DNA from 4 places in the Halomonas sp. 18071143 genome. Region 2 is predicted to be linked to each of the others. Evidence: predicted binding sites of a transcription regulator. Region 2 holds the regulator's gene; each other region holds the start of a gene.
The links. The regulator sigma-54, encoded in region 2, starts transcription at its own class of promoters, with help from an activator protein. The targets are predictions, from matches to a motif close to TGGCACNNNNNTTGCTNT.
Positions count from the first base shown of each region.

Region 1: KVY02_RS15910 (NCS1 family nucleobase:cation symporter-1) is a predicted target of sigma-54. The motif match lies at 1,673-1,690, and genes of this name have one in related genera.
Region 3: KVY02_RS05600 (HAD-IIB family hydrolase) is a predicted target of sigma-54. The motif match lies at 1,535-1,552, and genes of this name have one in related genera.
Region 4: KVY02_RS17195 (amino acid ABC transporter substrate-binding protein) is a predicted target of sigma-54. The motif match lies at 2,866-2,883, and genes of this name have one in related genera.

Region 1 is NZ_CP078120.1:3,378,277-3,383,919, reverse strand. It holds gene hydA (dihydropyrimidinase) at 1-263, opposite strand, end outside; gene KVY02_RS15915 (nitrilase-related carbon-nitrogen hydrolase) at 298-1,164, opposite strand; gene KVY02_RS15910 (NCS1 family nucleobase:cation symporter-1) at 1,747-3,264, shown strand; gene KVY02_RS15905 (LysR family transcriptional regulator) at 3,462-4,367, opposite strand; gene KVY02_RS15900 (putative bifunctional diguanylate cyclase/phosphodiesterase) at 4,778-5,643, shown strand, end outside.
Region 2 is NZ_CP078120.1:1,433,337-1,438,979, reverse strand. It holds gene KVY02_RS06640 (KdsC family phosphatase) at 1-330, shown strand, start outside; gene lptC (LPS export ABC transporter periplasmic protein LptC) at 331-915, shown strand; gene lptA (lipopolysaccharide transport periplasmic protein LptA) at 912-1,418, shown strand; gene lptB (LPS export ABC transporter ATP-binding protein) at 1,442-2,188, shown strand; gene KVY02_RS06620 (RNA polymerase factor sigma-54) at 2,294-3,709, shown strand; gene hpf (ribosome hibernation-promoting factor, HPF/YfiA family) at 3,807-4,115, shown strand; gene ptsN (PTS IIA-like nitrogen regulatory protein PtsN) at 4,120-4,587, shown strand; gene rapZ (RNase adapter RapZ) at 4,658-5,590, shown strand; gene KVY02_RS06600 (HPr family phosphocarrier protein) at 5,616-5,643, shown strand, end outside.
Region 3 is NZ_CP078120.1:1,181,866-1,187,508, reverse strand. It holds gene KVY02_RS05605 (glycosyl transferase) at 1-522, opposite strand, end outside; gene KVY02_RS05600 (HAD-IIB family hydrolase) at 541-1,446, opposite strand; gene KVY02_RS05595 (OmpA family protein) at 1,904-2,935, opposite strand; gene KVY02_RS05590 (hypothetical protein) at 3,050-3,787, shown strand; gene KVY02_RS05585 (FlgO family outer membrane protein) at 3,844-4,371, shown strand; gene KVY02_RS05580 (glycosyltransferase family 32 protein) at 4,466-5,296, shown strand; gene glyA (serine hydroxymethyltransferase) at 5,370-5,643, opposite strand, start outside.
Region 4 is NZ_CP078120.1:3,667,707-3,673,349, forward strand. It holds gene hemE (uroporphyrinogen decarboxylase) at 1-758, shown strand, start outside; gene speE (polyamine aminopropyltransferase) at 755-1,615, shown strand; gene KVY02_RS17190 (amino acid ABC transporter substrate-binding protein) at 1,703-2,713, shown strand; gene KVY02_RS17195 (amino acid ABC transporter substrate-binding protein) at 2,940-3,965, shown strand; gene KVY02_RS17200 (amino acid ABC transporter permease) at 4,064-5,254, shown strand; gene KVY02_RS17205 (amino acid ABC transporter permease) at 5,276-5,643, shown strand, end outside.

The DNA.
Region 1 (5,643 bases), 1.9 Mb from region 2:
GTGGTGCCGCCCGCCATGGCGGCGGCGGTGCCGGTGTAGAAGTCTTCGCTGGCCACCGCGCCCATGAAGGGCATCTGCATGTGGGTATGGGGGTCGATGCCGCCAGGCATCACCAATTGGTTGCTGGCATCGACGATCTCGCAGCCTTCCGGCACCTCCAGGTCGGTGCCAATGGCGTGGATTTTGCCGTCGACACACAGCACATCGGCGCGGTAAGTGTCGGCGTGGGTGACCACCGTGCCGCCCTTGATCAATAAGCTCATGGTTCGCTCCTGTCGTTGTGTTTAGCCAGCAGAATCATTCACCGTCGGTGAGGCGGGTGTAGGTCTCGGGGCGTCGGTCGCGGAAGAACTGCCAGTTGTTGCGCACCTCGCGCACCATATCCAGGTCGATCTCATGCACCAGCAGCTCGTCTTCCGTGGCGCTGGCCTGGGCTTCGATCTTGCCGCGTGGGTTGACGATGTAGCTGGAGCCGTAGAAGTCGCCGATATTCCAGGGCGCCTCGGTGCCAACCCGGTTGATGGCGGCGATAAAGCAGCCGTTGGCAGCCGCAGAGGCGGGTTGTTCAAGCTCCCAGAGGTATTGGGAAAGACCGGCCACCGTGGCCGAAGGGTTGAAAATCACGTCGGCGCCGTTGAGCGCCAATGCCCGCCAGCCTTCCGGGAAGTGGCGGTCGTAGCAGATATACACGCCGATCTTGCCGTAGGCGGTATCGAAAACCGGCCAGTTGGATTTGCCTGGTTTGAAGAAGAATTTCTCCCAAAAGCCAGCCACTTGGGGAATGTGTGTCTTGTGGTATTTGCCCAGGTAGCTGCCGTCGGCATCGAACACGGCGGCGGTGTTGTAGTAAACGCCGGTCTCGGTCTCTTCATAGATAGGGACGATGATCACCATGCGGTGCTCGGCCGCGAGCTTTTGCATCATCTGGCAGGTGGGACCTTCCGGCACTCGCTCGGCGGCGGCGTACCACTTGCTGTCCTGGCTGGGGCAAAAATAGGGCTGATTGAACACTTCCTGAAAGCACAGCACCTGCACGCCTTGCTCGGCGGCTTGCTGAATCATGGGCAGGTGCGCTTCGTTCATCGCGTCACGAATGACGCCGGGTTCCTGATCGGTGCTGGTATTCAGGGCCATCTGGATCAGGCCAATCTTCATTTTCTGCATGGACTACCCCTTTTTTGTCATAACGCGCCGACCTCCGAATGGATGGGAAGTCAGTCGTGTATCGCTCGGTGCTGGGCGTGTCATGAACGCGACTCACGGTCGGGAATTATTATTGTTTACAAAGCTGTCATATTGGACAGCTTTTTGAACATAGCGCTGGATGAAGGCTGTTTGCAAGCAGTTTTTATAGAAAAGTATGTGAGGTTTTAAGTGTTTGTTTTTGCAGTTTTTTAATTTTTTAACCTGGCTTTTTTGTCAATATGGTGAAGCGTTGCACTATTATGGTTTTTATATTTTATTCATATTTATCAGTATCTTGTTGTTTTTTTATTGGTTGATTTTGATTTCTTTTGCATCTTGATGGTGCGTTTTATAGGGATGCCGCTACCCTTTTTATGAGGTTTTAATCCCCGCGCGTATAACAACAACGATACGAAAGGCGTCGCTATTATATATGTCTATCAAGTCAGCTTTGTGTTCAATGGGTTAGTGCCGTGGGCGTGCGTTTAGGCACGTTTATTGCTGCACAACTTGCTGAACCTTTGAAGATAAAAAGGCAATGGCGAGGCTGAGGAGACAACAATGACGGCAGCTAAATCTCGAATGATCGATCAGCAGGGGTTGGTCGAACTGGCAGTGGAAGATGATGTGCGTGAAAGCGCTCGCTTCAATGAAGATATTGCGCCTACCGAAGCAAAAGAGCGTACCTGGAGTAAATGGAACATTGCGGCGCTGTGGGTCGGTATGTCGATCTGCGTGCCTACCTACACCCTGGGCGGCGTGCTCACGGCCTACTTTGGGCTGAGCGTTGGCGAGGCGCTACTGGCCATTCTGCTGGCCAATGTGATCGTGCTGATTCCGCTAACGCTGAACGCTTTTCCCGGCACTAAATTCGGCATTCCCTTTCCGGTGGTGCTGCGCTCTTCGTTTGGCATCTTGGGTTCCAACGTGCCCTGCCTGGTCAGGGCGCTGGTAGGCTGCGGCTGGTTTGGCATTCAAACCATGTTTGGCGGGCTGGCCATTCACCTGCTGCTGTCGGCGCTGTTTCCCGCCTGGGCGGCGCTGGGTGGCGTCGGCGAAGTAATTGGCTTCTTCGTGTTTGGCGCCATGAACCTGTACGTGGTAATTCGCGGGGCCGAGTCGATCAAGTGGCTGGAAACCCTGGCGGCACCGCTGCTGTTAGCCGTGGGGATCGGACTGATGATGTGGGCGTGGCCGCACATGTCGATGACCGAACTGCTGGCCCAGCCGCCGTCGCGCCCGGAAGGGGCTTCGGTATATGGCTATTTTTTTGCTGGCCTGACGGCCATGGTGGGCTTCTGGGCGACGCTGTCACTGAACATTCCTGATTTCAGCCGCTTCGCCAAGAGCCAGAAGGACCAGATCGTCGGGCAGATCCTGGGCTTGCCGTTGACCATGTTCTTCTTTGCTGCCTTGGGCGTGGTATTGACCGCCGCCTCGGAAACTCTGGTAGGCCAAACCGTGGCCGACCCGGTGCGCCTGATCGGCTATATCGACAGCCCTTTCTGGGTCATCATGGCCATGCTGCTGATCATCGTGGCGACCATCTCGACCAACACCGCTTCCAATATCGTCTCACCCACCAATGACTTTCAGAACATTGCCCCCAAGCTGATCAATCAAACCCGTGGCGTGCTGATGACCGGCGCCGTGGGGGTGCTGCTGATGGGCTACGACCTGCTGCAAAAGGCGGGGGTGGTGAGCCAGGGCGTTTCACTGGAGCAGATGTACTCCAACTGGCTGCTGGGCTACTCCAGCCTGCTGGGCCCGATTGCAGGCATCATGGCGGTGGATTATTTCCTGATCAAACGCCAGCGCCTGGATGTGCCTAGCCTGTACATGGACCACCAGGCTTACCCCGCGGTCAATATCGCCGGATTCATTGCCTTCGGCATTCCGGTGAGCCTGACCCTGCTGTCGCTGCTGACCGGTACCATGAACTGGTTCTATGACTACGGCTGGTTCACGGGCTCGGCGTTGGGGGCGCTGGTGTACTACGTCGCCAGCCGTACGCTGGCGTCGTCTCCCCAGGCAGGCCCTGTGCCGCTGATGGCCAGCGAGGCGGCTCGCCAGCCTTGATGCGGTAGCGCATGGCGCAGCTAGCTGTCGGGCAGAGCCTGGCGGGCTGCGCCGCTGGGCTTTGTACGAAAATTGCCTATGCTCGCCCATACGGCGTTAAAAATCGGCTCAAAGTACTCATTTACACCTTGTAAACTCCGTCTTTTCGCCGATTTTTGCCTTGTCTGGCCATCGCTCGCCGACTTTTCGTACAAAGCCTAGTTGGCTTCCTTCACCAGCCCCAGGAAGGCATCCACCACGCGGTTGGGGCGGCGGTCGTGGCGGGTAATCAGCACGAACGGGATGCGATAGGCGTAGTGCTGGGGCAGCAGGGCACGCATCTTGCCTGCGCTGACCCACTGGGCGGCCACGTGTTCGGGTAGAAAGCCAATGAAGCGCCCGGTCAGGATCAGGAAGGCAGCGCCTTCCCGGTCTGACGCAGAGGCTCGCCGGTTGAGTGCTTCGTGGGCCTGGCGGGCTTTTTCCGGTAGCGGGTAGCGGGGCTGTATGGCGGGGTACTGGGCAATGTCGCCTGCTTCGAGCCTCTCATCGGTCTGTGGAAACAAGGGGTGCTCGGCCGAGCAGTACAGGTAGGACGGCTCGTCGTAAAGCCAGCGCGTCTCCAGGCTGGTGGGCAGGTTCACGGCAGGCACCACCCCGACGTGCAGGTGCCCATCCATGACGCCCCGGATCACCGCGTCAGAGGGTTCCATATGAATATTCACGGTCACCGCATGGTTGGGCGCCGTCAGCGCCGCCAGGGCGTGGGTAACGTTCATGGCGGGTAGCGTCACCAGGTTATCGGTGATGCCGATATTCAGCTCGCCCTTGATGGTGTGATGCAGTGCATTGACATCGCTTTTGAAGGTTTCGAGGGCGGTCAGCAGGGTCAGGCCGGCCTGGTAAATTTCCTTGCCTTCTTCGGTCAGGCTGAACCCACCGCGACCTCGCTGGCAAAGCGAAAACCCCAGGCGGCTCTCCAGGTCGCTCATGTGTTGGCTGATGGCCGAGCGGCTGATGCCCAGCGTCGTTTCTGCAGCGGTGAAGCCACCGCACTCCACCACGGTCTTGAAAATACGCACCAGGCGTATGTCGTAATCACTCATTTGACCCAGAGATGCCATGCTTGCCTCGTTGCCTTGCCTGCTATACCGATATGCCGTTTTTGATGCTCTATTGTGCTAAAAATTGATATACATCAAAAAAACATCGCGTCACACTTTAACAATCCCCCCCATGTCTCGGGCTGGTGTATCTTCCTCTGTCTTTTTTCACTCTATCAGGTGCGCCCACGGGATGCCTGACTAAGGTATGCATGATGTCGCTCACGCCGAGTGATGGGCTCTCCTGGCACTGTTTGGCTGGCTGTTGAAGGAGCAGTATGAGCAGGAGTTACAGGCGGCTGAAGCCCGCGCTACTGCCCGTGCCAGCTGCCGTTGATCGATGAGCTTGGCGTGTTGAATGCAGACGGGCGCGCTTGGGTAAGCAGCGGCGACAACCGTCATGCGGGCAGGGATCTGAGCCAGACGGCACGTTGCGAGGTTTCAGCCAGTCAGCGTATGACGAAGTGGTCACGCCGCTTTATTGGTCGGCCCTGGATCAGCGCTTCTATCTGCACCATGTGCGGCGGCCAGGCCCTGCCGAGGGGGCGTTGAGTCCTCTGGTGAGCAGCACCCAACAACCGGACGAATTGGAAGGAGTGCTTTCCGTGACCCGTGAGGTAACTGACGCAAAACGCGCCGAGGTGGAGCTGCAAATTGCTGCCGCTGCATTTCAGGCACATTTGGGCATCATGGTGACCGATGCACGGGGCACGATCCTGAAAGTGAACGACACTTTCAAGCGCATCACCGGCTACAGTGATGCAGAGGTCGTGGGCAGGAACCCACGCATGTTCAGCTCTGGGCACCACAATGCCGCCTTCTACCGGTGTTTGTGGCGCAGCGTACTCTCCACGGGAAGCTGGGAGGGAGAAATCTGGAACCAGCGCAAGAACGGCGAGCTGTTTCCCGAGTGGCTGACCATCAGTGCCGTGCACGACCGCAACGGCAGCTTGACCCACTATGTGGCTACCATGAGTGACATCAGCGAGCGCAAGGCGGCCGAGCAGGAAATTCATCAGCTGGCGTTCTACGATCCGCTGACCGGCTTTGCCAACCGTCGCCTGTTCATCGACCGAATCGGCGTGGCCCTCAAGGAGCTGAACCGCCACCAGCGCTGCGGAGCGCTGATTCTGCTGGACCTGGATAGCTTCAATCATGTCAACGATACGCTGGGGCATCATATCGGTGATCGGCTGTTGCAGAACGTGGCACGCCGTTTTGGCCAGATGCTGCGCGATACGGACACTCTGGCGCGACTGGGCGGCGACGAATTTGCCGTGTTGGTCGAGGGAGTGGA
Region 2 (5,643 bases):
AGCCAGCGCGCCGCAGCGCTGGGCATCAGCCATGTTCATCAAGGCTGTGAAGATAAGCTCGCCACCCTGCGTGGGCTCTGCCAGCGGCTCGGCATCACCCTGGAGCAGGTCGCCTTCTGCGGCGATGACCTCCCGGACCTGGCGCCGATCAAACGCTCGGGCATCGGCATCACCGTCCCCAACGCACCGGACTACATGCATACCCACGCCGACTGGATTACCGACCGTCTGGGCGGACATGGCGCCGTTCGCGAAATTTGCGACACGCTGCTGACCAGCCAGGGGCACTGGGACGCCGTGCTCGACACTTACCTACACGGCTCCACCTGAATGGGCATCAGGGTGAAAAAGCGCGTCTGGCTGACGGGGCTGGTCATCACCCTGGGGGGACTGCTGGTTTGGCTGGACCCCCGCGCGCCCCAGCAGCGCGAGGTAGATCCTGAGGCTCAGGCTCAGGAGCCCGGACACGTGCTGGAGAATGCCGAGATCACTCTGTTTGGTGAAGATGGCACTCTGCAACAGTCGCTGGTCGCGCCGCGACTGGTACATACCCCGCAAGCGGCGATGACCAACGTCACGTCACCGCGCGCCACGCTGTTCGATAGTGAACAGCGTGAGTGGTTGGCGGTTGCCGATACCGGTACCCTGAACACGGACACCCAGGCGCTGACGCTGGCCGGATCGGCACGGCTATTGGCACCAGACGAAGGCTGGCAGCTGGATACCGACCTGCTGCATTATGATGGCCTGGCACGTCATGCCTGGAGCGATACCCCCGTAGTGCTGCAGCAGCCGCCCCAACGTATCGAGGCATCCCGTATGGATGTCTGGCTGGACGATAGTCGTGTCAGCTTGATCAATAACGTGCGCGGCGTGCATCCGCCCGCCCCCCACTCTTCTCAGGAGTCGCCATGAACGCCCTGCTTCGTACGGCACTGCTCGCCCTTGCCGTTCCCATGGTAGTCGTAGGCGCGCTGCCTGCTACTGCTCAACAACAAGCCCCTATCGAAGTAGAGGCCGACCGCCTGGACTTGGACCAGCGCGCGGGCACGGCGGTTTACTCTGGCAATGTCGATATTCGTCAGGGTGAAATGCAGCTGCGGGGAGAGCGTGTCGAAATTCACCGCAACCAGGCCGGCGAACTCTCCCGGGCCGTCGCCACGGGCGAGCGTGCCTACCTGCGCAATCAACTGGAAGACCAGACGACGCCCATGGAAGGCTGGGCGCGCCGCATCGTCTACCACGTGTCCGAACGCCGCGTCGAGCTCATCGACCAAGCCGAACTGACCCAGCAAGGGGATCGTTTCCAGGGGGGACGGCTCGAATACTTCATCGACCGCGGGGTGGTGCAAGCGCGCTCTGATGTCAGCGGCAGTTCGCCACAGCGCATCCGCATGACCCTGCAGCCCGAACAATAGCGAGAGGACGCCCCGTGACAGCGATGACCCCCGACACCGCAGCGGTCAAGACACTCCATGCACAGCATCTGGCCAAGAGCTACAAACGCCGCCGCGTGGTCAAGGATATCAATCTGGAAATTGCCCAGGGCAGCGTGGTGGGCCTGCTGGGCCCTAACGGCGCGGGCAAGACCACCTCGTTCTACATGATCGTCGGCCTGGTGAAATCCGATGCTGGCAAGGTGGGCATCGACGATCTCGACCTGACCCGGGCGCCCATGCATGAACGCGCGCTGGCGGGTATCGGCTACCTGCCCCAGGAAGCATCGATCTTTCGCAAGCTGTCGGTGGCCGACAACATCATGGCCATTCTGGAAACGCGCCGGGAGCTGGACCGCAATAGCCGAGAAGCGAAGCTCGAATCCCTGCTGGAAGACTTCCACATCACCCATATTCGCGACAACCTGGGCATGAGCCTGTCGGGCGGCGAGCGGCGACGGGTGGAAATTGCCCGCTCGCTGGCCACCGAGCCCGCCTTCATTCTACTGGACGAACCTTTTGCTGGCGTCGACCCCATTTCCGTGGGCGATATCAAGTCGATCATACGCGCGCTCAAGAAGCGCCATATTGGCGTGCTGATTACCGACCACAACGTGCGTGAAACCCTGGATATCTGCGATATTGCCTATATTGTTGGCGACGGACACATCATAGCCAGTGGAAACCCCCAGGAAATTCTCAATAACCAGAAGGTGCGCGACGTCTACCTGGGCGCCGACTTCCGCCTTTAAATAATGGCCCACGAAGACATTTTATTTAGTGGCATGCTTATTGCACTTGCACCAAACGGAGAGTCGCTCTAGGGTGGAGCTTTCTGATTAACGAGTGGTTCTCAGATGGTCATGAAAGCTTCTCTTCAACTGCGCATCGGCACACAGCTGACCATGACACCTCAGCTGCAGCAGGCCATTGCGCTGCTTCAGCTATCGACGCTGGACCTTCGTCAAGAAATTCAGCAGGCGCTGGATGCCAACCCCATGCTCGAACAGGAGGATGAGTTTGGCGAACAGGCGGTCAGCGAGCCTCAGGAAGCCGAGTGGGCAGACAGCATTCCCAACGAGCTCTCCGTGGACAGCGACTGGTCCGACACCTACCAGGACATGGGCAGCGCGGGCGGCAGTAGCGAAGGCCCGGACTTCGAGCGCCAGGCGGCCGGGCAGAGCCTTCACGGGCACTTGCTCTGGCAACTGGCCATGACCGACTTCTCTGCGCGTGAGCAAGCCATTGCCGAGAGCCTCATCGATGCGCTGGATGCCAACGGCTATCTGACCCAGCCGCTCAACGACATCCGCGAGGGGCTCAAGGCGCAGGGCCACGATGGCCTGAGCCAACGCGAGGTCGAAAACACCTTGCTGCGCCTGCAGCAGTTCGAGCCTACTGGCGTGTTCGCCCGTGACCTGCGCGAGTGCCTGATGCTGCAGCTGGCCGCGCTACCCGAAGACACTCCGCTGTTGATGCCCGCCAAGCGTCTGGTACGCCAGTTTCTCGAAGCGCTGGGCAAGGACGACATGCGCCTGCTGAAACGACGCCTGAGCCTCGATGACGAGCAGCTGGACGATGTCATTCGTTTAATCCGCAGCCTTGACCCTCGCCCCGGAAGCGCCTACGGCGTCACCGACGACAGCTATGTGACGCCGGACCTGGTGGTACGTCACGATCACGAGGGCTGGCATCTGGAACTCAACCCGGAAGCGCTGCCTCGGCTACGTATCCAGCCCGACTACGCCAGCCTGATCAAGCGCGCCGACAAGAGCCAGGACAACCAGTTTTTGAAAGAGCACCTCCAGGAGGCTCGCTGGCTGATCAAGAGCCTGTCGAGCCGCAACGACACGCTGCTGCGCGTGGGGCGCGAGATCATTGCCCGCCAGATAGGCTTCCTCGAGCAGGGTGAAGAGGCCATGAAACCGCTGATTCTGGCCGATATCGCCGAAGCGGTAGAGATGCATGAATCGACCATCTCCCGGGTCACCACCCAGAAATACATTCATACCCCGCGCGGGGTCTTCGAGCTCAAGTACTTCTTCTCCAGCCAGGTCAGCGGCCAGGAGGGCGGCGACAGCCACTCCAGCACGGCCATTCGAGCACGCATCAAGAAACTGATTCAGGACGAGCCGCCAGGCAAGCCACTCTCCGACAGTCGCCTGGTCACCCTGCTGGAAGAGGGTGGCATTACCGTGGCACGCCGCACCGTCGCCAAGTACCGAGAGTCGATGGGTATACCTTCGTCGAGCGAGCGACGCCGTTTGCGCTAGTTAAACGCTCTTGCCCAACAAACTCGCGGCGAGGGCTTTGCAATGGCCCAAAAAGGGTTACAATCGAAGTACAGTCCGATGGATAAGGAGCACGTCAATGCAAGTAAACATCACTGGTCATCACGTTGAACTGACTGACGCCTTGCGTGACTACGTAAACGAAAAGCTGGAACGCGTTGAGCGTCACTACGACAACATCACGACCGTCCAGGTCACCTTATCTGTCGAAAAGGAGCGCCAGCAAGCGGCTTGCACGCTGCATGCCGCAGGAGCAGACCTGCATGCGGAAGCGCAGGATAATGACATGTACGCGGCCATTGACGCCCTGGCGGACAAAATCGACCGTCAGCTGGTAAAACACAAGGAAAAAGCACAAGCCCGCGCCCAAGGCGCTGGCGTGCGTTAAACCGATGACGTTGGAAACCATACTCCCCCCGGAGCGCGTGCTGTACGACGTGCCCGGGGGCAGCAAAAAAAGGGTGCTGGAGTTTTTCAGCACCTTTATCGCTCAGAACACGCCCAGCCTGGACAGTCAGGAAGTCTTCAGTCGCCTGATTGGCCGTGAACGGCTGGGCAGCACTGGTATCGGCAATGGCGTAGCCATCCCCCATGCACGCAGTCCTCACTGCAGCACGCCCATTGCTGGCTTTCTCAAGCTAGCCGAGCCCGTCGACTTCGATGCCATCGATGGTGACCCGGTCGATCTGGTCTTCGTGCTGTTGGTTCCCGAAGAAGCCGATGACACGCACCTGGCCCTGCTGGGGCAGGTGGCCACGATCATGAATGACGCTGCCACACGCCAACAGCTGCGCAATGTCAGTAGCCAGCGCGCATTGCTCGAGCTGCTGACCGACAAGATTCGCGAGCAGGCTGCCTAGCGCAGCCATTGCCAGGCAGCAAGGCACACGGCAAGCCCTCTATCCCTTTGATACCCAAGAGAGATGCGCTATGCAGCTGGTGATCATTAGCGGCCGCTCAGGGTCCGGCAAGTCCATCGCCCTACAGGCGCTGGAGGATCTTGGCTATTACGCCATCGACAACCTGCCCGCCATGCTGCTGGGCTCGCTGGTCGATGAATTGCGCGAGCAAGGGGGGCGAACTCACCTGGCGGTCAGCATCGATGCGCGCAACCTGCCCACGGCGCTGGAGCAGTTGCCTGCGTTACTGGAAGAGCTACGTCAACGCCAGATCCGTTTTCAGGTCATCTACCTGACCACGGACGCACGCATTCTGCTGGAGCGCTACTCGGCCACCCGGCGGCGCCACCCGCTGACCCGGGATAGTGACATGACCCTGGAAGAAGCCATCGACAAGGAAGAGCAGACGCTGCTCGACATTCGCGATCTGGCCGACCTGTTGATCGACACGTCACGCCTCTCGGTGCACGATCTTCGCCGTCGCATCACCGATCAGGTCGCTCACCAACGGCGTGACCAGCTGACCCTGACGTTTGAATCCTTCGGCTATAAGCGGGGCGTACCCATGGATGCCGATATCGTGTTTGACGTGCGCTGCCTGCCTAACCCTTATTGGGACCCCAGCCTGCGGCAGTTCACCGGACGCGATGCCAATATTCAGGCCTTCCTGGGCGGCTACCCCATCGTCGATGACATGCGTGACGATATTCATGCCTGGTTGGACAAGTGGCTGCCCGCCTACCAAAGCAGTCAACGTAGCTATATGACCGTGGCCATTGGCTGCACTGGCGGCCAGCATCGCTCTGTCTACATGGTGGAACAACTGGCGCAGGCGCTGGTCAAGCGCACTGGCGCCATTCAGCTCAGGCATCGGGAATTGGGCTTGCAGTACACGCTAAGCGAATTACCCGCTACCGTCGATGCCGCTTCTTCCATCCCCCCCAGCGACACGACTTCACCCTGATATCACTCGGCAAAAAGGAACCAGAGTGCCTGAAAGAACCTTAACGCTGACCA
Region 3 (5,643 bases), 250 kb from region 2:
GCTGTAGTTGAAGCGTGGGTGCGCCACCGGGTACATCAAGCGCGCCAGCAGGCTACGGTCATAGGTAAGAATGTCGCAGTCGTGCAGCCCAACCACGGTCGAGCGCCCGGAGGCCAGCACATAGCCCGCGCAATACCACACATTGCGCCCCTTGCCAGGTTCCAACGCTCCCAGCCCGTGGTGTTCGAGCTCGGCATCCAGCTCACGCAGCCGGGGTCCATCGTTCCATAGAATGCGGGTGTGCTGCGGCAAGCGTGAGAAAAACTCGCGGGCATAAAGAAATTGTTCGCGATCGGCCCGGTCCAGTCCAATCACGATTTCGTTGAGATACGGCACTTTGGCCAGCTCGTCCACAATGGCCGAGAGTGCAGGCCCTTCCAGCTCGGAAAACAGCGACGGTAGAATCAGCCCCATGGGGCGGCGCTTGGCAAATTGGCACAGCTCCCGCTCGAGCTCTTCCACGGGGCGACGGGTCAGGTTATGAAAATCGGTGATGACGCCATTCTGATGAAAATCACTCATGGGCACTTCCTCGTTGGGTTAAGCCGTGGCCGCTTGCTGGTGGGAGTCCGCCGCTAATCGGCGGTCGTCTCGCCCCCACCAGTGAGCCACCCCCTCGGCCCATCCGGCTGGCCCGGTTGCCTGGGTGCGATACAACGCCCGGTTGTGCGGTGCCACTATCAGGTCATGGCAGCCCTTGATCACCACGGCCTGGTCCACGGCTTCCAGCATGGTAACGTCGTTGGGGCCATCGCCGAGCCCCAGCGCCAGCGGCTGGCGCCCGCGCAGCGCCGCAAAGCGCTGGATCAACCAGGTCACCGCACTCCCCTTGCCTGATGCCTGCGCCATGACGTGCCAAAAACGCCCGCCCTGGGTCATGGTCAAACCATCGCCCTCCAGCGCCTCGCGCAGGGTCTCCAGGGCACGCTCGTCGTCTTCCCAGATCAGCGGCTCGCTGCCCTCACGCCGTTTGGCCGCCTTGGCCCGAGGCTCGTCCAGGCCGGTTCTGGCGATGACTTCCGCCACCTGCATCTCTCCCATGGGCGTAAACCGCAGGTTGAGGCGCTGCTTCCAGATGGCCAACCGCGCACGGATAAAGCGGATATCGACCCCCGTGTGCTTGATGACCACGCCGTCTGGCCCACTACCCGGCCGATCAAGGCTGGCATGGCACCAGCCTGGCGGCAGGCCAATCACGGCACCGTTTTCGGCAATGAAGGGCGTCGCCGTCAGCCCCAGGGCTTCACGCAGTGGCAGTAGTTCTGCCCGGGTTTTGCTGGTCACGGGAATCACCGGGACACCCAGCTGCTTGAGACGAGCAAGCCAGGGAGCGGCAGGCGAAAAGTCATAGCTATGGTGGTCCAGCAAGGAACCGTCGAGATCCGTGACCACCAAACGCGGCTGTAACGCGGGATCAAGTAGTTCAGGACTCGTGAACTCGGTCATGGCAGCACCTTCTGCAAACTGAAATCAGGTCACCCAAAAGCCCAACGTAGCCATCTTTTGAGATCAATACCCAAGGTAGACAACCACCAAAGCAAAATGCACGCCAAGATGCTTTAATTAAATAAAATCAAAAGATTAAAACACGATCGAAGCGATGCCAGAGCAAGCACCAAAATAGGGCAACCCATGATGCACCAAAATAGAGCGCCAAAAAGAGGCACGGAAGACGGAGAAATAGCGCGGGATTATGAAGCTCCCACTAACAGCAGGGCTTTTGAACAGTGGGAGGAGCATTCATTGGCTTATAGCCAGAGCAGCCACCCAGGCTATCCTGTGGGAGGCCAATTTATTGGGCGACTGCTTGAGTAGCCACCCATATCAAGCTGAGTGCAGGAATCATCGCGGGCTGAAGCCTCCTCCTACAACAGTGAGCCGCCCCAAGCCAGTGTGTGAGTACCTACTCCACGTGAATCACTACTTCGACACGGCGATTGCGGGCGCGCCCTTCGGCGCTGCTGTTATCCTCCAGCGGGCGGGTATCGGCAAACCCGACGGCGCGCAGCCGCTCAGGCTCGACCCCAGCGGCCTCTAGTGCTTCAACGATGGCAATGGCCCGTGCGCTGGAGAGCGCCCAGTTGGACGAGAACTCAGGGGTATTGATCGGTTGACTGTCCGAGTGCCCTTCGACCCATACTTCGCCGTCATAGCGCTGGATGGTTTCCAGCAGGCTGCCTACCAGCGATGTGCCGCCTTCCGACAACCCCGCCGCGGCAGAGGGAAACAGCAGCTGATCCTGCACCCGCAGACTGATGCCTTCCGCTACCCTGGAGACCTCGACGCCTTCCAGGTTCGGCAAATAAAGCGATGTTTCGACACGTTCGGGCAGCTGCTCATCCAGCGCCAAAGCGCTGCTAATGGCCTCATCGTCGATCTGTTGCACGTTGACAGGCGGCCGGTCGGTCAGCAGTACCATGTAACTGGCCAACGGCTGGCCCAGGCGCTGCGTCTCATCGACGAGCAGCGGCGTAGGCAAGGCGGGCAAGTAGCGCTCCAGCAGCGGCGCGACGGGCGATGTGTCGCTTTCGGCGGGTGCCAATGCCAGCAAGGGTGGCGCCCCCATAGGCTCGGGAACGCGCATGATCGGAGCAGGTAATCCTGCGACCCCCAGAGCCGCACTGATGGCCATCGGGCTAAGCGTGCCGGGCTCATTCAGGTAAGCGATGTTGCGCTTTTGGCGTCGCTCATCCAACAATGCGGGCAGCGGCACTTCAAGAGCAGGCACACTGCTTTCGCTGACGTCGGTGTCATCTGCTTCAGGGCTCCAACTGGTGCCGGTCACCCCGGCCGCCGCAATGATGATCACGAACAGCGCCACCAGCAGCGTCATGATGTCGATATAACTAATCATCCAGCCATTATTGCTATCGTCTTCCGGGTATGATGACAACAACGAATCGTGACGGGGGCCGCTACGGTGGTCCTCAAGCATGGGGGTTACTCATTCAAGTTTTAAACCTCGTGGCCGATCTACTATGAGCATGGCAAACTAGTCTATCAAAAAGCCCTGTCAAAAAGCCGTTTACTAGCGATAAGGAACTACCCGGTGCGCATTCGTCCTTTGCTGTCTTTCACTCGCCGCTATCTTGCCCCACTCGGGCTTGGCGCGGTTAGCTTGATGCTAAGCGGCTGTTTTTACGCCAACACATCCCAGGCGCCGATTGCCACCACCTACCCTTACAGTGAGCAGCAGCGCATGCAGGCTGCACATCACTGGAACGTACTGGCCCATCACGAAGCCAACCACATTTTGCAGCGTGAACGCGTACGGTTTCGCGACTTGTACATTACACCCGCCGATGATCAAAGCTTGCATGGCTACAGCGGCGGCGAATTTGGCAGAGGTTTTCGTACCCTGCTAACCAGCGAACTCGTCACGCGTGGGGCATCGGTCATGACCGAACCCACCGCCGACACGGCGGAGGTACACGTGGGTGTTGAGATCGTCACTCACCGTGACCGAGGCTTCATTCGCCCCCCTGTCGGTGCCTTTACCGCCCTCACGGCGGGTATTGCCGTTGCCACTATCCCCTATAACCAGTGGAGCGAACCCGCTCTGGGACTCATTCCCGGCGGCATCCTGGCCGACATCACCAGCGGCAGCTGGACTCATACCGGCAATGAAGAAGTCATCATTACCACCCAAATCGTCGATGGCGAGCGCATTTTATACTCCTCCTCCAACATCTATTACATCAACGCCGGTGACCGTCGCCAATACGCCCCCCACAGAGTCCCACAAGCCCCCTCGACGCCCACCGTTTCCATCACCGACACGTGGTAATGTATATGTTTCCCAATGCCTTGAGAGCACAGCGACTGCCTCGCTGCCTGATCACGATGACCACCCTTCTTGCCTCACTGTTGATGGCAGGCTGCTCAACGTTTGGCAACACTGCATCGTCAGTAGAACCAAAGCCCGACCTTTCCAGCCTGGCGCATCAAGCCGCGCAGCAAATGGTTGCCAGCAATCCAGATTTAACACGCTATAGCCCCATGATTGCCGCGACTTTTGTCAGCATCGACAACTTGAGCCAGTCCTCCACGTTTGGGCGTATCAGTTCCGAAATCATGGCGTCTGCGTTAGCCCAGCAAGGCATGCAGGTCCGTGAAGTCAAAATGCGTGATAGCATGTTCATCGAAGAAAATGTAGGGGAACTGATTCTATCCCGTCAGGTGCAAAGGCTCAGCTCTCAGCACAACGCTCGCTCCATTCTCATGGGAACCTATGCCCAGGGTCAGGACTCCTTGTATGTGAGTGCACGGGTAGTGCGTGCGGGTGATGCCATGGTGCTGGGCAGTGCAGACTTCCGTCTCCCCCTCGATAACAACATCCGCAGCCTGCTGGAAGGCCAGGGCGGCTGGTGATGATCGGGTAAACGTCCCCGCAACATTCAATATTGTCGAAAAGCCTGAGGAGCTTACTCCCCAGGCTTTTCATTGAAATGAGCAAAGAGAAGCGATGCCGTCTCAACCGAAACCTCGCAAGCCGCATATCGTGGCGACCAGCAGAGTCATCAAGCTAGTGGCCAACATCACCAAGCTGTTGAGCTATGGCTTTCATGCCCTGTTCCCCAAAAAACGCTTTACGCTACCGGAACAAGCGGCCCCCTGGCTGAAGCCCAAAGAGCCAACGCCCATCCCCAGGATCATCTGGCAAACCAACTTCACCAATAAGGTCACGCTCCCTGTTTACTTGAACTACCTGTTCAATCGCTTGATGGCCCCGCGCTTCGAATATCGGTTCATGATTACCGAGGCCAGAAAAGCGTTCATTGCCGCTCACTACTCTCCAGAGATCAATCAGCAATATGACCGCCTACAAATCGGTGCCGCCCAGGCCGATTTCTGGAGGCTGCTGGTGCTCTACCAACACGGTGGCGTATATCTGGATATCGATGCCCACGCGATCTGGCCCTTGGCCAACACGTTAGGCAAGCATGAGGAGCTGTATATCACCACCCGCCGTGGTGAGCTCAGCAACTATTTCATTGCCAGCCGCCCCGGCAATCCGAACCTGTTGAAGCTGATCGAACGAGTGCAGCACAACATTCAGGACAGCTCCCTGACCAACGTCTTCGAGCTGACCGGGCCGGGGGTGTTCATCGAACTACTCGATCAACAAGCCGTGCCCACTGTCTCCTATCGGCATGCCTGTAACCAGGGCAGCTTCACCAACGAGCATTTTCAGTATATCGACAAAACAGCGGGAAAATGGACCAAGGAGCAGCGCACCGTCAGCGTCGTGAGACCAGAGCCTGCACGTGATGCTCAGGACCGCTCTGCCGATTGACCTGGGAAACGCGACCTACCAAAAAAAACGCTAGCCCAAGGCTAGCGTTTTTACTTACTGAAGACAGAAGCGCTTACTTGTAAACCGGGAAGCGGCCACACACCTCTGCCACTTTATCCAACACCTGGGCTTCGATGCCGCTGGTGTCTTCACCCTTGGCCAGCACATCGAGGATATCGCAGATCCAGCCTGCCAGTTGGGTACACTCTTGCTCACCGAAACCGCGGGTGGTCACTGCCGGGGTGCCGATACGCAGGCCGGAGGTGACGAATGGGCTTTGCGGGTCGTTGGGCACGGCGTTCTTGTTGACGGTGATGTGGGCGCGGCCCAGGGCAGCATCCGCATCC
Region 4 (5,643 bases), 1.6 Mb from region 2:
AGCGCGACCTGGACTACGTGATGCGGGCGGTCTCCACGATTCGCCGTGAGCTCAACGGCCGTATGCCGCTGATCGGCTTTTCCGGCAGCCCCTGGACGCTGGCCACCTACATGGTAGAAGGCGGCTCCAGCAAGGACTTCCGTCACCTGAAGACCATGCTGTACGACACGCCCGACACCATGCACCAGTTGCTGGACACCCTGGCGCAAGCGGTCACCGACTACCTGAACGCTCAGATTCGCGCAGGCGCTCAAGCCGTACAGATTTTCGATACCTGGGGCGGCGCGCTGTCCACACCGGCCTACCTGGAGTTCTCGCTGCGCTACATGGAGCAGATCGTCTCCGGGCTAATCCGCGAGCACGATGGTCGTCGCGTACCGGTGATTCTGTTCACCAAGAACGGTGGCCAGTGGCTGGAGCACATTGCCTGCGCCGGTGCCGACGCATTGGGCATCGACTGGTCCACCGAGCTGTCCGACGCCCGCGCTCGCGTGGGCCATAAGGTGGCCCTGCAGGGTAACCTGGACCCCAACGTGCTGTTTGCGCGCCCTTCGGCCATTCGTGCGGAAGTGGCTCGCGTACTGGAGAGCTACGGCCACGGCCCTGGCCACGTTTTCAACCTGGGCCATGGCATCAGCCAGTTCACCAACCCTGATCATGTCACCGCCTTCATGGAGGCGCTGCACGACTTGAGCCCGCAGTACCATCAGGGCATTCCGACTCAATCGAACGACTCATGCCCAGGAGCCAAGCAATGAGCGACCTACGCGACGACCAGTGGTTTACCGAAGTCTTTGATAGCCATGGCAGCGCTTTCTCGCTGAAAGTTTCTGAAAAACTGCTGGACGTGCAAAGCCCCTACCAGCACCTGGAAGTGTACGCCACCGAGACCTACGGCAACCTGATGGTGCTGGACGGCTGCGTGATGCTGACCGACCGCGACAACTTCCTGTATCACGAAATGATCGCCCACCCGGCGCTGTTCACCCATCAGGACCCCAAGCGCGTGGTCATCATTGGTGGCGGCGACTGCGGCACCTTGAAAGAAGTGCTGCGCCATCCGGGCGTCGAGAAGGTCACCCAGATCGATATCGACGAGGAAGTCACCAAGGCCGCCGAGCGCTTTTTCCCCGAACTCGTGGAAGCCAACGGCGACCCCCGCGCCGAGCTGCTGTTTGCCGACGGCGTGAAGTGGGTGGATGACGCGGCCGACGAGAGTATCGACCTGCTGATCATCGACTCCACCGACCCGGTCGGCCCGGCCGAAGGCCTGTTCAAGACCGACTTCCTGAAACGCTGCCACCGTATTCTGAAAAGTGGCGGAGTGATGGTGCAGCAGAGCGAGTCGCCGCTTTACCATAGCGGTTCGATCATTCGCGAACTGCGCAACGACATGCGCGAAGCGGGCTTCGACAGCGTGGCCACCTTGCCCTTCCCCCAACCGGTCTACCCCTCTGGCTGGTGGAGCGTGACGTTGGCAGGTAAAGGCACCAGCGTTGAAAGCTTCCGCGAAGAAGCTGCCGCCAGCCACGAAATGCCGCTACAGTACTACACAGCAGAGGCCCATCGTGGAGCCCTGGCGCTGCCCCCCTTCATGCGCAAAGCCTTTGCGTGAGAGCGGGCATCGTTAGTGGAAGAGCCGGGCGCTGCTCGGCTTTTTTATGCGCGCAGATCGGCGCGCTTCGACGTCAAGGAATCACACATGAAGAGTGTTCGTTGGTTGGGAGTAGGGGCCAGCCTGTTGGCACCGGCCATCGCCATGGCCAGCACGCTGGACACCGTCCAGAATCGCGATAGCCTGCGTTGCGGCGTGAATGCCGCCCAGCCCGGTTTCTCGTCACTGGATGACGACGACCAGTACCGGGGCCTGGATACCGACATCTGCCGCGCCATTGCCGCCGCCGCGCTAGGCGATGCCAACAAGGTGGAGTTCGTGCCGCTGGACTCCGTGGAGCGATTCACGGCCCTTCAGTCCGGTGAAGTGGACGTGCTGTCGCGCACCACCACCTGGACCTCCAGCCGCGATACCACGCTGGGCATGCACTTTACCGGCGTCAGCTATTACGATGGCCAGGCCTTCATGGTGGCCAGCGACCTGAACGTACAGAGTGCCAAGGAGCTGGACGGCGCCGCGGTATGCACCCAATCGGGCACCACCAGCGAACTGAACCTGTCCGATTACTTCAGGGTTCACGGCATGACCTATGATGCCGTGGTCTTCGACTCTCCCGAGCAGTCGATTGCCGGGTTCGAAGCAGGCCGCTGCGACGTGCTGAGCTCCGATGCCTCGCAGCTCTATGCTCAGCGGATGCAGCTGGCCGACCCCGACATGGCCGTGGTGCTGCCCGAGATCATCTCCAAGGAGCCGCTGGGCCCGGCCGTGCGCCAGGGCGACGACCAGTGGTTCAATATCGTCAAGTGGACGCTGTTTGCCATGCTCAATGCCGAAGAGCTGGAAGTCACCCAGGCGAACGTGGACGAGCAGCTCGACAGCGACAACCCTGACGTACAGCGCCTGCTGGGCCAGGATGGCGATTTCGGCAGCCCCATGGGCATCAGCGCCGACTGGGCCTACCAGATCGTCAAGCAGGTAGGTAATTATGCCGACGTCTATGACCGCAATGTCGGCTCAGGGTCGGACTTCAACATTGCCAGAGGCCTCAACGGGCTATGGAAAGACGGTGGCATTCAGTACGCGCCGCCTATTCGCTGATCGGCGAACATCAGTAGTTTTCTCCCCGCGCCAGCGGCTACGCACCAAAAAAGAGCATCGCGTAGCCGCTGGCACTCTTTTTTGCACCAATACTTTCGATAAATTCGCTGATTTTACGTTGAAAACCGCTGAATTTGCCGACATATCTTTTTTGGCACCTTCCTTGCTAGCTTTTAGGCATGCATCGACATGCATAACATCATTAAATCGAGGAAGGGGAACACACATGGTTAACAAGAAACACCTGGTACTGCTTGCCTCTGCGGGTGCAATTACGCTGGCCGGTATCGCTACCGCGCAGGCGAACACATTAGAAGAAACTCGCTCTCGCGGTGCCGTACAGTGTGGCGTTAGTGATGGCTTGCCAGGTTTTTCCGCGCCGGACGATAGCGGCGAATGGCAAGGTCTTGATGTTGACGTATGTCGTGCCGTCGCTGCCGCCGTACTGGGCGATGCCGACGCCGTTAACTATATCTCCCTGAACGCCGTCGAGCGCTTTACCGCACTGCAGTCTGGCGAAGTCGATGTTCTGTCACGTAACACCACCTGGACCACCACCCGTGATACCACGCTGGGTCTCAACTTCACCGGCGTCAACTTCTACGACGGCCAGGGCTTCATGGTCTCCACCGACCTGGGCATCTCCAACGCCTCCGAGCTGGATGGCGCCGCCATCTGTATCCAGTCCGGTACCACCACCGAGCTGAACCTGGCGGACTACTTCCGCGCTAACGGCATGGAATTCGACCCCATCGTTTTCGATACGTCCGAGCAAACCGTCGGTGGTTTCCAGGCAGGCCGTTGTGACGTTCTGACCTCTGACACCTCTCAGCTGGCCGCACTGCGTATTCAGCTGGACGACCCGTCTGCTGCCATGATCCTGCCCGACGTCATCTCCAAGGAGCCGCTGGGCCCCGTGGTACGTCAGGGTGACGACCTGTGGTTCAACATCGTCAAGTGGTCGCTGTTCGCCATGCTCAACGGTGAAGAGTACGGTGTGACCAGCGAAAACGCCGAAGAAATGCGCGATTCCGATAACCCGGACGTGGCTCGCCTGCTGGGTCAGGACGGCAACTACGGTGAAGGCATGGGGCTGGATGCCGAGTGGGCCTACAACATCCTGAGCCAGGTAGGTAACTACGCAGAAAGCTTCGAACGTAACGTCGGCATGGATTCACCGCTGGAAATCGAACGGGGCGTCAACGCTCTGTGGAACCAGGGTGGCTTCCAGTACGCACCGCCGATTCGCTAAGCGTCTCGCTTGACCCCGGCCCGCCGTCCCTTGCCAGCATCACTCAAGGGGATCGGCGGGCCATTTGATTGACCTTCCGTGTAGCGGAGACGCCATCCATGTCCGTAAGACCTAACGCTCGCCCCGTTGGCCACAAGCCTCCGTTCTGGCGAGACCGCGCAAAGCGTGCGCTGATCTTTCAGTTTCTACTCATTACAGCCGTTATTACGTTTCTGTTCTATATCGTCGGTAATGTTCAAGACAACCTGTCCTCTCGCGGGATCACTACCGGGTTCGGTTTTCTTAACAACACCGCAGGCTTCGGGATCGTTCAAAGTCTGATCGACTACTCCTCCCAAAGCACCTATGGCCGCACCTTCTTCGTGGGCCTGCTGAATACTCTGCTGGTGGGCGCATTGGGGGTCATTGCCGCCACCATCATCGGTTTCATCGTCGGGATTGCCCGCTTGTCGCCCAACTGGCTGATCGCACGACTGGCCACGGCGTATATCGAAACCTTCCGTAACATCCCGCTGCTGCTGCAGATTTTCTTCTGGTACTTTGCCGTATTGCGTACGTTGCCCAGCGCCCGTGATAGCCTGGCGTTCGGTGAGGTCATCTTTCTCAACGTGCGCGGCCTGTATCTTCCCGAACCGTTATTCGAGTCCGGGTTCGGGCTGATTCCGGTCACCTTCATTGCAGCGATCATCGCCAGCATTGCACTGGTGATCTGGAACAAGCGCCGTCAGGAGGCCACGGGGCAGCGCCTGCCAGCCTACTGGATCTCCTTCGCGATGATATTCGGCCTGCCCCTGCTGGTGATGTTTGCCACCGGCGTGCCGATCACCTGGGATGTCCCCGAGCTGCGCGGTTTCAACTTCCGCGGTGGTATCACTGTCATTCCCGAGTTCCTGGCACTGTGGTTCGCGCTCTCGATTTATACGGCGGCGTTCATTGCTGAAATCGTGCGCTCCGGTATTCAGGCCATTCCCCATGGCCAAACCGAGGCCGCACAAGCGCTGAGCCTGCCGCGTAACCTGGTGCTGCGTCTGGTGGTCATTCCGCAGGCACTGCGAGTCATCATTCCCCCGCTCACCAGCCAGTACCTCAACCTGATCAAGAACTCGTCGCTGGCCACCGCCATTGGCTATCCGGACCTCGTTTCGGTCTTTGCGGGCACCACGCTGAACCAGACAGGCCAAGCCATCGAGGTCATTGCCATGACCATGGCGGTTTATCTGACCATCAGTATGCTGGTCTCCATGTTCATGAACTGGTTCAACTCCCGTGTGGCGCTGGTTGAACGCTAGGCCGTTGGCGAGGACATTCCCATGATTCACAACCGAACGATGATCGAGCCAAGGCCGGCGCCCAGCAGTTCCGTGGGCCCTGTGGCATGGCTACGCAGCAACCTGTTCAACGGCCCGATCAACACGATCTTTACGCTGATCGGCCTGTATATTCTCTACCTGCTCGTGGTTCCCACGGTGCAATGGGCGTTCATCAACGCCGACTGGGTAGGCACCTCCCGCGAAGACTGCTCCCGGGAAGGCGCCTGTTGGGTGTTCATCAACGCACGCTTCACCCAGTTCATCTACGGCTTGTACCCGCGCTCGGAAATCTGGCGTGCCAATATCGTCTTTGCCGGGTTCTTCACCCTGATTGCCTGGCTGGCGATTCCACGCCTGCCCTTCAAGCG